One region of the Nocardia sp. NPDC050175 genome, then DNA from elsewhere that is predicted to be linked to it. Evidence: riboswitches for the same ligand, from Rfam matches in the RefSeq annotation. Region 1 holds a riboswitch; the other holds the start of a gene.
The links. A riboswitch is a leader RNA that binds a small molecule or an ion and turns the genes downstream of it on or off. The one in region 1 is predicted to bind thiamine pyrophosphate.
Positions count from the first base shown of each region.

Region 1 (7,564 bases):
GGCAGCGTCTCGGAACGCGATCTGCTCTCGGCGGTATTCGAAGGCCGTGCGCATCTGACCGATCCGGTCGGCAAGCACATGAGCCCGTCGTTCCCGCTGATCGGCGCGGGCGAACCGATCTCCGCCGCGACCAAGGCGCTGTCGGACACCGACGCGCTGATGGTCGTCGAGGAGGGCAAGCCCGTCGGCGTCATCACCAGGCATGATCTGCTCGGTTTCCTGAGCGTTGGCACGCTCGGCCACTGAGCTCATCCGCCTCTCCGCGTATTCAGGCCAGACCTAGGTGCGCGGCATTGACGTCGGCGGCCGGCGGTGAGGTAGTGGCAGGGGCAGCCCGTCCCCGGCGAGTTACCCATGTGCTCACGAGATCTGTTGTCGTGAAACGTCAGTCGGGGTCCGGTACTCGGACCCCGACTGATCGAGGCGGTTAGGCCGGGTTGTCGCTGGTGACGCGATCTTGCCGCAATGTTGAGACTCGGCCGACGGCCCATGCGACCAGCAGGGCGGCGAGGAATGAGAGCAGCGATGCGCTCATCCATGCCTGCTTGGTGAAGTGCAGCTTCTCCTGGATGTTCACCCAGAAGTCGGTCCACACACCGGCGTCGCCCGGATTGATGAGTTGGTAGACGGAGAGTCCGGCCAGCCAGGCGACGATCATGCCCCAGCGCGGCGGGGCGTCGTCGGCGGTGTTCCACTCGCCTTTCGCGCGCAGGAAGAAGTCGGCGACGAGCACGCCGAGCAGCGGCACGAACACCGAACCGATCAGGCCGAGGAAGCCGAAGTAATTGGCCATGTTCAGCTGTAGCGCGAGCAGGGTGATCAGCAGGCCGAGGCCGATCGACAGGATGCGCCGGTCGATGCGCGGTGCGAGGTTCTGGATCGAGACGGCGGTGGAGTACACGTTGGCGAACGACTGGTCGGCCTCGCGCAGGACGAAGACGAAGAAGAACAGTCCGCCGAGGCTGACCTGCAGGAACGGCGAGTACTGGCCGTCGCCGGTGGCGCGGGCCAGCGCGAACAAGCCGAGGGTGTAGGCCACGATCTGCGTGATCGCATACGCCCCGCTGGCCGCGCCGAACGCCGTGCCGGTGCTGCGCGAATGCCGGGTGTAGTCGGCGGCGACCGGCACCCAGGAGATCGACACCGCGAGCGCCGCGTCGGTGGCGATCCAGAAGAGGTTCCAGTCCGCGCCGAACGGGCCGCTGCCGTGCGGGCCGGGGTTTGCCGACAGGTCCGGCAGACCGGTGCGGAAGAACTGGATGTAGAACCAGATCAGCGCGATCACCACGCCGACCGTGACGAACCGGCGCAGCATCCGCACCGAGCCGAGCGGCCAGATGGTCAGGACCGTGGTGAGCACACCGGCCGCCACCACGTAGAGCCAGTGCGGACCGCCACCGAACAGTTCGTCGGCGGCATCACCGATGACGATCAACTCGAAGGTGCCCCAGCCGATCAGCTGGGCGATGTTCAAAACCGTTGGCAGATAACTGAGTTTCGCGCCGAACAGGCCGCGCAACAGCACCATCGCCGGCTTGCCGGTCTTCGCGCCCGGCACGGCCGCCAAGCCGAGCATCAGACCGCCGACGACGGTGCCGACGATCATCGCGAGGATGCCCGCGGAGATAGAGATCTGCGGTGCGCCGTCGGAATTCGGTGCCAGCACGGTGTACGCGCCGGAGAAGGCGATGAGGCTGACACCCAGGTTTGCCCAGAATGCGCTCTGGTCCCAGAAGGACAGCACCTTCGGGGCGGGCTCGTCGAGGGTGAAGGGGGCCTCGTGCCGTTCGGAGTTGTGCAGGGTCGATGAAGACATGCCCGAAACGCTCTTCCTACGCCGGCATTACCCGGACAGGTTCATGCGGTCGGCGAAGCGCTGGGGTTCGCCCTCTCAGCCCGGCCTTGCCCGAGCTCCCGCGGTGGGGGTGGTTCGGGCGAATAGTACACGCGGCGGCTTGTCGGTCGGTGCGATCCGCACGGTCTGACCGGGCGAACAGCTGTGAGCTGCGGGTTCGCTCGAGTTGCTACCGTGGAGATCAAGTAGAGTGCGAAGACTTGCGTGACTTAGGAAATGTCCGCTCTGAACAGGTAATTGTCTCCATGCGGCCGGGATCACACCGTCTGTTAACCCTGATAACGGAGTCGTTACTGTTTGTTCATTAGCAGGGGCAAGGATTACTAGGTATGACTCGGAGGCAAGTGATCGGTTGGGTAGCTCTGCTGGCCTCGGTGCTTGCCGGGGCGGAGTTACTCGATCGAGTGCATTTTCCCGCACCGCAGATGATCCTCGCGATCGTCGTCGGCGGTGCCCTGGCGTTGGCCGGAAAGTTGCCCGCACCGATGCCTCGGCAATTGTCCTGCGGTGTGCAGTCCATGCTCGGTGTGTTGATGGGCAGTTATCTGGAGATCTCGCTGCTGTCCAGCATCGGATTGGCACTGATCCCGGTGCTCGCGGTGACGGTGGCGACGCTGCTGATCAGCCTGCTGGTCGCGGTGGTGTTCGCCCGCTTCGCCCACGTGGAATTGCCGACCGCGACGCTCGGCCTGCTGGCGGGCGGTTCCGCGGCGGTGGTGGCAGTGGCCGACGATATGGACGCCGATCCCCGCCAGGTGGCGTTCATGCAGTACCTGCGGGTCGCGCTGGTCGCGGTGAGCGCACCCGCCCTCGGCGCACTGCTGAGTAACAGCGGCGACAGCCTGAGCACCGGACACGCGACGCTCGGCGCCTCGGTCACCAATCCTGATCTGCCGTTCTGGATGATCGTCGGCCGCGGTGATCAGGTCGCCGGGTTGTCCATCGCGGTCATGCTGTGCGTCGTCGGCACCAAGGTCGGCAAGTGGCTCAACCTGCCGAGCCCCGCGCTGATCGGGCCGATGCTGATGACCGCGGTGCTCACCGCGCTCGGCGTCAGCCATGGGTACGCGCCGACGAACCTGTTCAAGGATCTGCTGTTCGTGCTCATCGGCTTCGAGGTCGGCACCCGCTTCACCCGAACCGTCGTCCGCGAGATGGCACGGATGATCCCCGGCATGACGGTCACCATCGTCGCGCTGTCCGCCATCGTGGCCGGCCTGGCCTTCGCGGTCGCCACCTTCGTCGACCTCGAGCTGTCCGATATCTACCTGGCCACCACGCCCGGCGGTATCAACGCCGTGCTGGCCACCGCCGAGTCGATGGACGCCAACCTGCCGCTGATCACCTGCGTGCAGAGCATGCGCCTGCTGCTGATGGTGCTGATGCTGCCGTTGCTGGCCAAGGGGATGCGCTGGTTCTCGGCGCGGCAAGTGTCGATGCGAGAACCCGAACTAGCGGTCTGACCCGGCCTGCGCGGACACTATCCGGCCCGTTGCCTGCCGTTCTCCTCGTTCGAAGGGAAGATTGTCCGTTCAGCCCGGACACCCCTGCGCCACTAGGCCTTTCGCACCGCACCCACAATGAGATCCGTCCACTCGTCCGCCAGCGAGGCGAGCCGATACCACGCCGCGTGCACCCGGACATCGGACACTTTCTCGGCGGTGTGCAGCAGATGGCTCGCGTGCGCGTGGGCCGCGGCCATGCGGTCGACCGTGGCGCCTAGTGATCCGGTGCGTAGGTGCTCGGTGCAACTGCGGCGCGGAAGCTGGGTGGCCACCCAGGTATCGATGGCCGCGACCAATTCGGCGCGGCGGCAATCTATTCCGGCGGCCGCGAGCGGATTGCCGCGGCGCTGCCGATGCAGGATGGCCAGTCTGCGGGCCCAGCCGATCAGCGGATGCTCGGCGTTCGGATCGCCGTCGCGGCTGCCGAAGGCGGCGACCAGTTCGCGTTGATCCGGCAGCGACCGAGCGGTGCCTCCGGTGGCGGGCAGCGCGCGATCACGCACGAACATCGCGGGCTCCCGGCGGCTGGTGATTCGTGTCAGCGGCTGACAAGGTCTTCATCGTGCACCTCCGGGTGACGTCAGGCGGGAGGCATTGCCCTGATGCCGAATCCGAGATAAGAGTGCGCCCTTTACCTCGGCGTGTCGGTGACATCGAGATGGCACCGTGATGACAGGTCGTAACAATCTTCTCCTCATCGTGTGGGACGGATTGTGAGGAAGACCGACCAGTCGGGGGTGGCCGGAGTCGAGAGTACGGCCTCCGGTCCCCGATCGAGCGAGCGGTCGCGCCGAAAGCCGCAATGTGGCAAATTATCTGCAAACGGAAGGTTCGAGTTATGTGGCCGGGGTATAACCGGCGTTGAAGCAGCCTCGGCAAACCGCCCTGGCTTAATCGGATAGCGAAGGGACGGGCATGTACACCTCCAGTTTGGCTATCGATTTCCAGAAGGGGTTCTCGGACGCGTGGAGTTCGGTGGCCACGTTCGTCCCCAAGCTGGCCGGATTCATCGTCATCTTGCTCATCGGCTGGATCGTCGCGAAGATCGTTTCGACGATCGTGAACAAGGTGCTCGACCGGCTCGGCTTCGACCGTCTTGTCGAGCGCGGCGGCCTCAAGCAGATGATGTCGCGCAGCCGCTACGACGCCTCGGACCTGCTGGCGAAGCTCGCCTACTACGCAATCCTGTTGATCGCCCTGCAGCTCGGTTTCGGTGTGTTCGGCCCGAACCCGGTGAGTGATCTGCTCGACGGCATCGTCTCGTGGCTGCCGAAGGCCGCGGTCGCGATCATCATCGTGGTGATCGCGGGTGCGATCGCCTCCGCGGTGCGTGACCTGGTCGGCAACATGCTCGGCGGCCTGTCCTACGGCGCGATGATCGGCCGGGTCGCCGCGGTGTTCATCTGGGGCGTCGGCATCGTCGCCGCGCTGAACCAGATCGGAGTGGCCACGTCGGTCACCATGCCGATCCTGATCACCGTGCTCGCCACCATCGGCGGTGTCCTGGTGGTCGGCGTCGGCGGCGGCATGGTGCGGCCGATGCAGCAGCGCTGGGAGAACTGGCTGAGCGGGCTGGAAGAGGAGATGCCCGCGGTCAAGGGGCATGCGGAGGCGTATTCGCGTGGCCGTGAGGACGCGTCGCGCGAGCAGCTGTGGATGGATCAGCAGGCCTCGCGCGGCCAGCACGCGCAGCAGTGGGATCAGGGCGCGATGCAGGGCGGCGGGTCGTACGAGCAGTCCGGCGAGTACATGGGCTACCGCGATCCGGGCGAGCGGCGCTAGGCCCGAACGACGAACGCGTCCGCCGTGGGCTCTGGCCTACGGCGGACGCGCTATGTCAGGGGTTGATCAGGCGAACTGCTGCGACGGATGCAGGCACACGCTCGCCAGGCGCAACTGGACCCAGTCGGCGTTCGCCCAGCTGCCGAGATCGCTCGGTGCCGCGCCGGTCATCCCGTGCTCGGCGGCGGCCTCGCGTACCTGGTCGAGGAGGCCACGGGCGTAACCCGCGAGCAGCACGCTCATCGGTACCCGCGCGGCGCCCTCGACGCCGAGCTCGAGGATGTCGCGCACGGCCGCGGCGTGCTGATCCAGCGCCGCCGACAGCGCGGGCAGTTCCGCCGCCGCGGCGAGCGCCGGTACCCCGTGCGTCTTGTGCAGGCGGGTCAATATCTTGCGCGCCGACACTTCGAGCAACGCGGGGCCCAGCAAAAACATGTTCCTATGCTAGCAATCGGCGAGTCTTTATAAAACTGTGACGCTTGACCCAGTCTGTTTTGCCGGATAAGTGCGTTCCAGCAAACTTGCCGCACGAAAATCATTGCCGGCGAACCAGTTTCCCGGCCACGGTCGATAAATGCGACCGTTCGGTATTTATAGGTCGATCGCTCGGACTTTCGATGACCGGGAACTGATTCGCCCGATGCCCGCTCGCTACCGGAACGCGTTGGCGTCGGTCAACGCGCGGCCGAGCACCAGCTGATGCACCTCCGCCGTGCCCTCATAGGTGAGCACCGACTCCAGGTTGTTGGCATGGCGCAGCACCGGATAGTCCAGCGTGATGCCGTTGGCGCCGAGGATGGTGCGGCATTCGCGGGCGATCGCGATGGCCTCCCTGGTGCTGTTCAACTTGCCCGCGCTCACCTGCTCGGGAGTCACCGTGCCGCGATCCTTCAACCGGCCGAGGTGCAGGGCGAGTAGCTGCCCCTTGCCGAACTCCAGGGCCATGTTCGCCAGCTTCGCCTGGGTGAGCTGATACCCGGCCAGCGGCTTGTCGAACACCTCGCGGGTGCGCGCGTATTCGATGGTCGAGGCCAGGCAGTCGCGGGCCGCGCCGAGCGCCCCGAAGATGATGCCGAACCGCGCCTCGCTCAAACAGGCCAGCGGCGAGGCGAGCCCGCGCGACTCCGGCAGCACGGCATCGGCGGGCAGCCGGACATCGTCGAAGTCCAGTTCGGCGGTCACCGAGGCGCGCAGCGACAGCTTGCGATGCATTTCACGCGCGCTGAATCCGGGCGTCCCGGCGGGCACCAGGAAGCCGCGGATCACCTGCCTGCCCTCGTCCTCGGTCTGCGCCCAGACCACCGCGATATCGGCCACCGAGCCGTTGGTGATCCACATCTTCGAGCCGTTGAGCACCCAGTCGGTGCCGTCGCGCTTGGCCCTGGTCCGCATGCCGCCGGGGTTGGAGCCGAAATCGGGTTCGGTGAGTCCGAAGCAGCCGAGCGCGCGGCCGGCCGCCATCTCCGGCAGCCACTGCTGCTTCTGCTCCTCCGAGCCGTACTTGTGGATCGCGGTCATCGCCAGCGAGCCCTGCACCGACACCATGCTGCGCACGCCGGAATCGACGGCCTCCAACTCCTGGCAGGCCAGGCCGTACATCGTCGCCGACATGCCCGCGCAGCCGTAACCTTCGAGATGCATGCCGAGCAGCCCGACCTCGCCCAGCTGCGGCGCGATCTCGCGAGCCGGGAAGGTGCCCTCCTCGAACCAGTCCGCGATGTGCGGTCGCAAGCGTTGATTCGCGAAGGTCGCGACGGCATCGCGGATCTCGCGCTCATCGTCGGACAGCAGGGAGTCGATCGCGAACAGTTCTTCCACAGTCACCATGCACTAAGCGTAATTGGGGGAGCGCCGGTGATATCGGGGTCTTCGGAGGTACTCATCATAATTTTTCCGGCGTAACCGCCCTAGCTGCGTAACTACGTCGGAGCGGGGGCGGGATCGTCCGCAGAGTATCCATCTGGTACTACCGGGGGGTTGCCCGGAAATCGCCCCTGATTAGGCTGGGGTGATGAGTGAGCTGGGGTTCTCCACTAGAGCCGTCCACGCAGGATTCGATCCCGACCCGCAGACCGGCGCGGTGAACGTGCCCATCTATGCGAGTTCGACATTCGCCCAGGACGGAGTCGGCGGTCTCCGTGGCGGTTTCGAGTATGCCCGCACCGGAAACCCGACCAGGTCCGCGCTGGAAGCGAACCTCGCCGCGCTCGAATCCGGCACCTACGGCCGGGCGTTCGCGTCGGGCATGGCGGCCACCGACTGTGCGATTCGTGCCGTGCTGCGTCCCGGTGACCACATCGTCATCCCGGACGACGCGTACGGCGGCACCTTCCGGCTGATCGACAAGGTGTTCAGCCAGTGGGGCATCGAGCATTCGCCCGCGCACGTGTTCGACGTGGACGAGATGCGCGCGGCGATCCGG
Region 1 covers NZ_JBITJI010000013.1:63,671-71,234, forward strand. The annotation lists gene ACIBK2_RS35025 (cystathionine beta-synthase) at 1-246, shown strand, start outside; gene ACIBK2_RS35030 (purine-cytosine permease family protein) at 428-1,816, opposite strand; TPP riboswitch at 1,813-1,928, opposite strand; gene ACIBK2_RS35035 (AbrB family transcriptional regulator) at 2,185-3,318, shown strand; gene ACIBK2_RS35040 (DUF4254 domain-containing protein) at 3,411-3,869, opposite strand; gene ACIBK2_RS35045 (hypothetical protein) at 4,276-5,142, shown strand; gene ACIBK2_RS35050 (DUF6401 family natural product biosynthesis protein) at 5,209-5,577, opposite strand; gene ACIBK2_RS35055 (acyl-CoA dehydrogenase family protein) at 5,794-6,969, opposite strand; gene ACIBK2_RS35060 (cystathionine gamma-synthase) at 7,154-7,564, shown strand, end outside.

Region 2 (7,564 bases), on a different contig from region 1:
ACCTGCTCGCGCTCGCGGTCACCTTGCCGCTGGTCGGTTGGCTGGGTAGGCGGTTCGGTTTGGATCGGGTGTGGATCGGAGCGCTCATCGGGTTTACCATCACCTCGGGGCTGTGCGCATTGGCGCCGAATGTCGGATGGCTCATCGCATTACGCATCGCGCAGGGGTTGACCGCAGGGCTGCTGGTGCCCGCGGGACAGGCCATGATCGGTCAGGTGGCCGGGCCGCAGCGGCTGGGGCGGGTGATGAGCGTGGTCGGCATCGCGGTAGTCGCCGCCCCCGCCGTCGGACCGACCGTCGGCGGCGTGATGCTGGCCCAACTACCTTGGGAATGGCTGTTTTTGATCAATATCCCGTTGGGCCTCGTCGCGTTGGTGCTGGCGCTGCGGGTGCTGCCGCGCATCGAGAAATCGGACTCGGGCACCTTCGATTTCGTCGGGTTCGCCCTGATCGGGGCCGGGTTGTCGCTGCTGGTTTACGGGCTCGGCGAATTCGGCAGCCGGGGTGAGTTCTTCGCCCCGACGGTGGGTGTGCCGGTGGTGCTCGGTGCGCTTGCCCTGATCGGGTACGTGCTGCGGTCGGTGCGCGGACGCGGACCGAAGCTGTTGGACGTCAGCATGTTTCGCAGCCCGGTGTTCAGTACAGCCAACGCCGCCAACTTCTTCAACGGAGCCTCGCTGTTCGGCTCGATGCTGTTGCTGCCGTTGTACTTTCAGCTGCTACACGGACAGAGCCTGATCGTCACCGGATTGTCCTTGGCGACCTTCGGTCTCGGCGGCATCATCGCGCTGCCGATCGCGGGCCGGTTGACCGATCGGTACGGCGGCGGGGTCGTCGCCATGGTCGGCAACACGTTGGCGGTGCTGGTAACCGTGCCCTTCGCCTTCGGTGACGCGTCGATGAACCTCGTGCTGATCCAGATCCTGCTGCTGATCCGCGGCATCGGCACCGGGCTGACCGGCATCCCGGTCGTCGCGGCCGCCTACGCCGCGGTCCGCCGCGACCAACTGTCCGACGCGGCGTCGACGGTGAATATCCTGCAGCGCGTCGGTGGTTCGATCGGTGCGGCCCTGCTCGCGGTGGTGCTCTACCGGTCGGCCGCCGCCGGCCTCCCGATCGACGCCGCTTTCCGCCAGGCCTTCTGGTGGCTCACCGCCGCGACCGCCATCTCGCTGGTCGCGTCGATCTGGTTGTGGCGCACGGAGGTTCGCCTGCGCCGCTAACGGCACGTAGGTTCCGTGGTACCACGTCGCGGGGTCCAGAGCGGACCCCGCGACCAGATGTGCTGCGCCGAGCGGGCATTCGTCAGGCGTCGAGGGCTGCGGTGACCTTGCGGGCCATCGCCGCCACGGCAGGGCTCGGGTCGCCCTTGCGGGACTGAGCGGCGGCTTCGACGGCGACGAGGACGGTGTCGCGGAAGTTGTCGGCCTCGCCCGGATACTGCTTGCCGAGCAGGTGCATGGCCGCGGTCAGGCTCGGCAGCACGTGGTCGGCCAGGTCGGCGACCGACTTGCCTTGCAGGTGAATATCTTTGGACTTGGCGGAGAGCACGTGCCCGACCAGCCCGGTCGCCGAGGTCAGGGCGATGGAGCCGTGCGAGATGCCCTTGTGCGGCGCACCAGCGGCAGCCATGAGCGCGACAGTGCCGTAGGCGGCGGTCCGCAGGGTGCTCTTGTCCTGGTCGCTGAGGGTGATGGTGTTGGACATGTCGTGTACTCCTCGAAATCGGTGGTGGCACTGACTCTGTCGGTGCCGGTCGTTTTGCTCGATGTACACACTCTGGCTGGGCTCGCTGACACCGACCTGACACCCGCCTGACGCCTACTGACACAAGTCCCGGTGGGGCAGCTGGACTGTGTCGATGAATTTCGGGCGGGTCGGCCGTCAATATGTCTGGATAGACCGACAGAGAGGAATTCGGACATGACGCGACCGTTTCGATTCGGGGTTGTCGCCCCGCTCATGACTGACCTGCCGACGTGGCGAGATCGCGTTCGTCGCATCGCCGACAGCGGCTACTCGACGCTGCTGGTGCCCGACTTCCCGCTCACGCAACCGGCGCCCGGTCCCCTGCTTGCCACTGCCGCAGCCCTTACCGACCTGCGCGTTGGCACCTGGGTGTATGCCTCGCCGTTCCGCCCGCCGTGGATGACGGCGTGGGAAGCGCACTCGCTGTCGCTGCTGACCGACGGTCGTTTCGAGATGGGCATCGGCACCGGCAGGCCAGGAATCGAGGACGAGCTCCGCGACAAGGGGCTGCCCGTGCTCTCGCCGAGTGAGCGGCTGGCTCAGATCGGTGAAACCGTCAGGGCGCTACGCGATCTCGATGGCCCCGACCTGCACACGCCGGTGGCGATGGCCGTACTCGGTCCGAAGGCCAGGGCGCTGGCGGCCGAGGTCGCGGACACGGTCACCTTCGCGCTGGGGGATCAGTCGCGGACCGAAGTCGCGCGGCTGGCCCAGGACTTCCGCGCGGTTCCGGACATCGAGCTCGCGCTCGCCGTGCCGGTCATCGGCGACGAGGTCGCGCCGCACATGGGGCCTCCCGAAACCGACCCGGCAGCGCTTCGCGCGGCGGACGCACTGACCGTACTTCCGGACGACCCGGCCGCCGCCATCGAGGAAATTCAACGGCGACGAGAAGAAATCGGCTTCTCCTACTTCATCTTCGGCGCCGACTTCGCCGAAAGGTTCGCACCTGTCGTCGCACAGCTCGGGTGACGACAGGTCGTCAGTGATCGGCGCCGGTCAGAACGCTTGACTGAACCGATACCAGGGTCCATTGATATGCCAGTACCCGTACTGCCCGTCTCGGATCGGTCCACCTTCGGCCACGGCGTCCGCCGGGACACCGTTCGGGAGATGGGCAATACCCACCGAATCCATGAAGCCACCGTCGGTATAGAAGTGGCACCCGGCGGCGCGCCGACTGGCATGGGTGACCAAGTAGACGCCGATGAGGCCGGTATCAGTGCACCGGACTTCGGCTCGTTCGAGGCTGCCTTCCGACAGCGCCCAGCCGACGCTGCGCGGAATGTCGGTATGGAGCAGCGCGAAGGTGATCGCCACTATCGCCGGGGCGATCAGACCGAGCATGAAGGTGCGGTAGTAGAGCATGGCGACCAGGGCTGGGACGAGCCAGCCGATAGCGGCGAGCCCCAACACGAATATGGCGGCCATGAACCCGAGGAAGGAACCATTGGACATGCCGAACCACAGCAGCGCGATACAGCACAGCGCGGCGAGAAAGGTAGTCGCTATCAGCGGCGCGGCCCAACCGTCCGGGAGCTGACGGACGGGATCGGCGGTCACACTCATGCGCTGATCCTGCTGCATGCACTGCCTGTGGGGCGACTGAAAAGAACGCACGTCGAGGGTCCCACCTATCAATCCCGTGGTTATTAATATTGACCCGACAATTTGCTATATGTGTGCTGCGTCCGGTGTATCCGAGCAATGGAGGTCGGGATGTCCAGTAAGGCGCAGCGACGCGTCTGCGGGTTAGGCGTTGCCGCAGTGGCCGTCATGGTGACGTTGGCCGGGCCGGCGATTGTGTCATCGAATCCGGCGGGTGCGGCGCCACCCCTGCCGCAGGTGGATGAGTTCTACCAGCCACCAGCCGGTTTCGAGGCCGCGGCGCCGGGCGCGATTCTGCGATCCCGGCCGATCGAGTTGGTGGTGCAGTTGCCTGCGCAGGCTTGGCAACTGCTCTATCGCACCACCAATGTGTTCGAGCAGCCGGATGTCACCGTCACCACGGTGTTCCTGCCCGACAATGTCCGACCGGACCGGCCGTTGGTGTCGCAGCAAATGTTCGAGGACGCGTCCGGTCCGCAATGTGTCCCGTCCTACGGGCTGCAGGCGGGTGCCCAGTCCTCTACGGAGACCACGGGGCAGATAAAGGATTTGCAAACCATGCTGGCGAACGGCTGGGTGGTGTCGGTGCCCGACTTCGGCGGGCGATTCGGCCACTTCCCGGTTGCCCAGGAGCCCGGTTTCATGGCGCTGGATGGCATTCGCGCGGCCACGCGGTTCGCGCCGCTCGGTCTCGGCTCCGAGACCCGCGTCGGTCTGTTCGGGTATTCGGGCGGCGGGTTCGCGACGGGGTGGACGGCTGAGCTGCAACCCAGTTACGCACCCGAGCTCAACATTACCGGCGCCGCGTACGGCGGCCCCGGAGCGGATATCAATGCGGCATTGTTCACCACGAACGGCGGGCCCTTTTCGGCCATAGTCGGTAGCGGCCTGTCGTCCTACTACGCGACCTATCCCGAGGTCAAAGCGGCGATGCGACCGCACCTGACACCCGAGGGGGCGGCCGTGATGGATCAGATCCAGACGCAATGCCTGACGACGACGCTGGCCCAGCAGTTCTTCGGCGACTGGAAACGGTACTTCGACATCCCGTTGGACCAGGTCCTGGCGTTGCCGCCGCTCGCCGACGTTATCAACCAGGCCAGGTTGGGTACCCACGCGCCGTCGGCGCCGCTTTATGTCTTTCAAGCTGTGCAGGACGAGGTGATTCCGGTGGGCTCGACCGACCGGATGGTCGAAGATCTCTGTGCCCGTGGGGCTCGGGTCACCTATATCCGTGAGCAGCTGGCCGAGCATTTGAGCATGATTTTCTCGGCCTCCCCTGCCGCGTTCTCTTGGCTGGGGGAACGCCTCAGCACCGATGCTCCGGCACCGGCCGGATGTAGCAGCACTACCGTGCTGTCCCAATTCATCGCCGCGAAGTAACCGGTCGGGCAGTGCGCCGGTAAAGAAGCGTCCGGCTCCCGCAGGTGCGGAAGCCGGACGTGTTGCTGGACAGGCGAACTCGACCTACGTGACGATCGGCAGGTACACCGCGTTCCCACTGTCGACGAACTCGGCGGACTTCTCCGCCATCCCGGCCTCGATCGCCTCCACGTCGGTGAGCTGGTTGCGCTCGGCGTACTCGCGCACGTCCGCGGAGATGCGCATCGAGCAGAACTTCGGCCCGCACATGGAGCAGAAGTGCGCGGTCTTGGCGGGCTCGGCGGGCAGGGTTTCGTCGTGGTATTCCCTGGCCGTGTCCGGATCCAGCGACAGCGCGAACTGGTCGCGCCAGCGGAATTCGAAACGCGCCTTGGACAATTCGTTGTCCCGGTCCTGCGCGTGCGGGTGCCCCTTGGCCAGGTCGGCGGCGTGCGCGGCGATCTTGTAGGTGATCACGCCGACCTTGACGTCGTCCCGATTGGGCAGCCCGAGATGTTCCTTCGGGGTGACGTAGCAGAGCATGGCCGTGCCGGCCTGCGCGATGATCGCGGCGCCGATCGCCGAGGTGATGTGGTCGTACGCGGGCGCGATATCGGTGGCGAGCGGGCCGAGGGTGTAGAACGGCGCCTCCTCGCACAGCTCCTCCTCGAGCCGCACGTTCTCCACGATCTTGTGCATCGGCACGTGTCCCGGGCCCTCGATCATCACCTGCACGCCAAAGGATTTCGCGATCTTCGTCAGCTCGCCGAGGGTGCGCAGCTCGGCGAACTGCGCCGCGTCGTTGGCGTCGGCGATGGAGCCGGGCCGCAGACCGTCGCCGAGGGAGAACGTCACGTCGTACTTCGCCAGGATCTCGCACAGCTCGGCGAAGTTGGTGTACAGGAACGATTCCTGGTGATGCGCCAAACACCAAGCGGCCATGATGGATCCGCCGCGCGAGACGATGCCGGTGACCCGCTTGGCGGTCAGCGGCACATAGCGCAGCAGCACGCCCGCGTGCACGGTCATGTAGTCGACGCCCTGCTCGCACTGCTCGATCACGGTGTCGCGGTAGATCTCCCAGGTGAGCTGGGTCGGATCGCCGTTCACCTTCTCCAGCGCCTGATAGATCGGCACGGTGCCGACCGGGACGGGGGAGTTGCGCAGGATCCACTCGCGGGTCTCGTGGATGTTCTTGCCGGTGGACAGGTCCATGATGGTGTCCGCGCCCCAGCGGGTCGCCCACACCATCTTCTCCACCTCCTCGGCGATCGAGGACGAGACGGCCGAGTTGCCGATGTTCGCATTGATTTTCACCAGGAACTTCTTGCCGATAATGGTCGGCTCCAGCTCTGGATGCTTGTGGTTGGCGGGAATTACCGCGCGACCGAGCGCGACCTCGTCGCGCACCAACTCAGGTGTCACCCCCTCTCGGGCGGCGATGAAGCGCATCTCGGGCGTGATGATGCCCTGCCGCGCCCAGGCCAGCTGGGTCGGCGGCCCTTCGACCTCGGGCTTGGTCCAGGTGTCACGCAATTTCGGTAGGCCCGACTCCAGATCGATCTGGGCTGTGTCGTCGGTGTACGGGCCGGAGGTGTCGTAGACGTCGAAATGCTCACCGTTCGTCAGATTGACCCGACGGACCGGAATGCGCAGCCCGTCAACCTCGGTGTAGTGCTTGACACTGCCTTCGATGGGTCCGGTGGTGACGGTGTCGATGATCTCGGAGCCGTCTTTGGACGTAGCAGTTGCCATGATCGTTCCTCCCTACGCCGGCATTACCCGGTCAGGTTCATACGGTCGACGGCCCTAGCCGTCCTCTCAGCCCGCTGGTGCGAGCCCCCGTTGGCGGTGTGAAATTTTCCAGGCCGAGACTACAGCCACATCCTGTGGGTCGCCCCATGATCGGACGAGCTCCGCCTCCAGACCCGAAAAGCCTGGCCCCCAACCGGACATTCCGGTCGAGGGTCAGGCAACGGGCGGGCGATCAGCGCTCGCGGGGGCCGATCGGGAAACCCAAGGCACCGAAGGTGGCGTTCAGGTTGATCTCGATCTGCGTGAGCAGGGCGTTGAAGTCGGCCAGCATGGACACCACGTTGTCGGTGCGGCAGCCGAACTGGTCCGGTGCGTTCGGCGCGAGCCGCGACTTCAGCCAGTTGAGCGTGTCGGCCATGCCGAGCGACGGCAGGGTCAGATGCTCGCTGAGGTGATCGCGCTTGTAGATGACCGACGCGCCGCCCGCACACCACTGCTGGTCCAGCCGGTCATTCGTCCACACCGGCACCGCCTCGTCGAAGACGCCCTGGTACAGGAAGATCGGCGCGGTCGGAATGTTGCGGCCGAGTACCGTCTGCTCGAAGGTCTCCTTGATCTCGGGAACCTGCAGGAAGTCCGGAATCGGAATGGTCAGCAGCCGCCCGTAGTCGACGAACATCTGGGTGACCGCGTTGCGCGGCAGGCAGGTGCGCTCGGTCCGGTCCATCAGCGCCTGCCCCTCGGGCGTCAGGTACCGATCGGCCGCCTCCTTGAACTTCGGATAGGCCTTGCGCAGCGAGGAGATGCCGATGCCGATCAGCGACGAGAACATCGACCCGTTGACGTGCAGCAGCGACACCACATCCGAGGTCGGCGCGCCGAGGGCGATGCCCTTGACGTTCAGTTCGGGTGCGTAGGTCGGCTGCATCTCGGCGGCCCAGCCGGAGCCCATGCCGCCGCCGGAGTAGCCCCACAGGGCGACCGGGGTGTTCGTGCCGTCCAGGCCGAGCGGCTGGAAACCTTCGGCGGCGCGGATGCCGTCGAGGGTCATGTACCCGGGTTCCTTCGGGACCGTGAGGTGACCGTCGAG
Region 2 covers NZ_JBITJI010000017.1:142,723-150,286, reverse strand. The annotation lists gene ACIBK2_RS40415 (DHA2 family efflux MFS transporter permease subunit) at 1-1,223, shown strand, start outside; gene ACIBK2_RS40410 (hypothetical protein) at 1,306-1,707, opposite strand; gene ACIBK2_RS40405 (LLM class flavin-dependent oxidoreductase) at 1,924-2,721, shown strand; gene ACIBK2_RS40400 (hypothetical protein) at 2,749-3,318, opposite strand; gene ACIBK2_RS40395 (lipase family protein) at 3,469-4,740, shown strand; gene thiC (phosphomethylpyrimidine synthase ThiC) at 4,825-6,474, opposite strand; TPP riboswitch at 6,466-6,575, opposite strand; gene ACIBK2_RS40385 (lipase family protein) at 6,707-7,564, opposite strand, start outside.
Region 2: another riboswitch for thiamine pyrophosphate. It lies ahead of thiC (phosphomethylpyrimidine synthase ThiC); the one in region 1 lies ahead of ACIBK2_RS35030 (purine-cytosine permease family protein).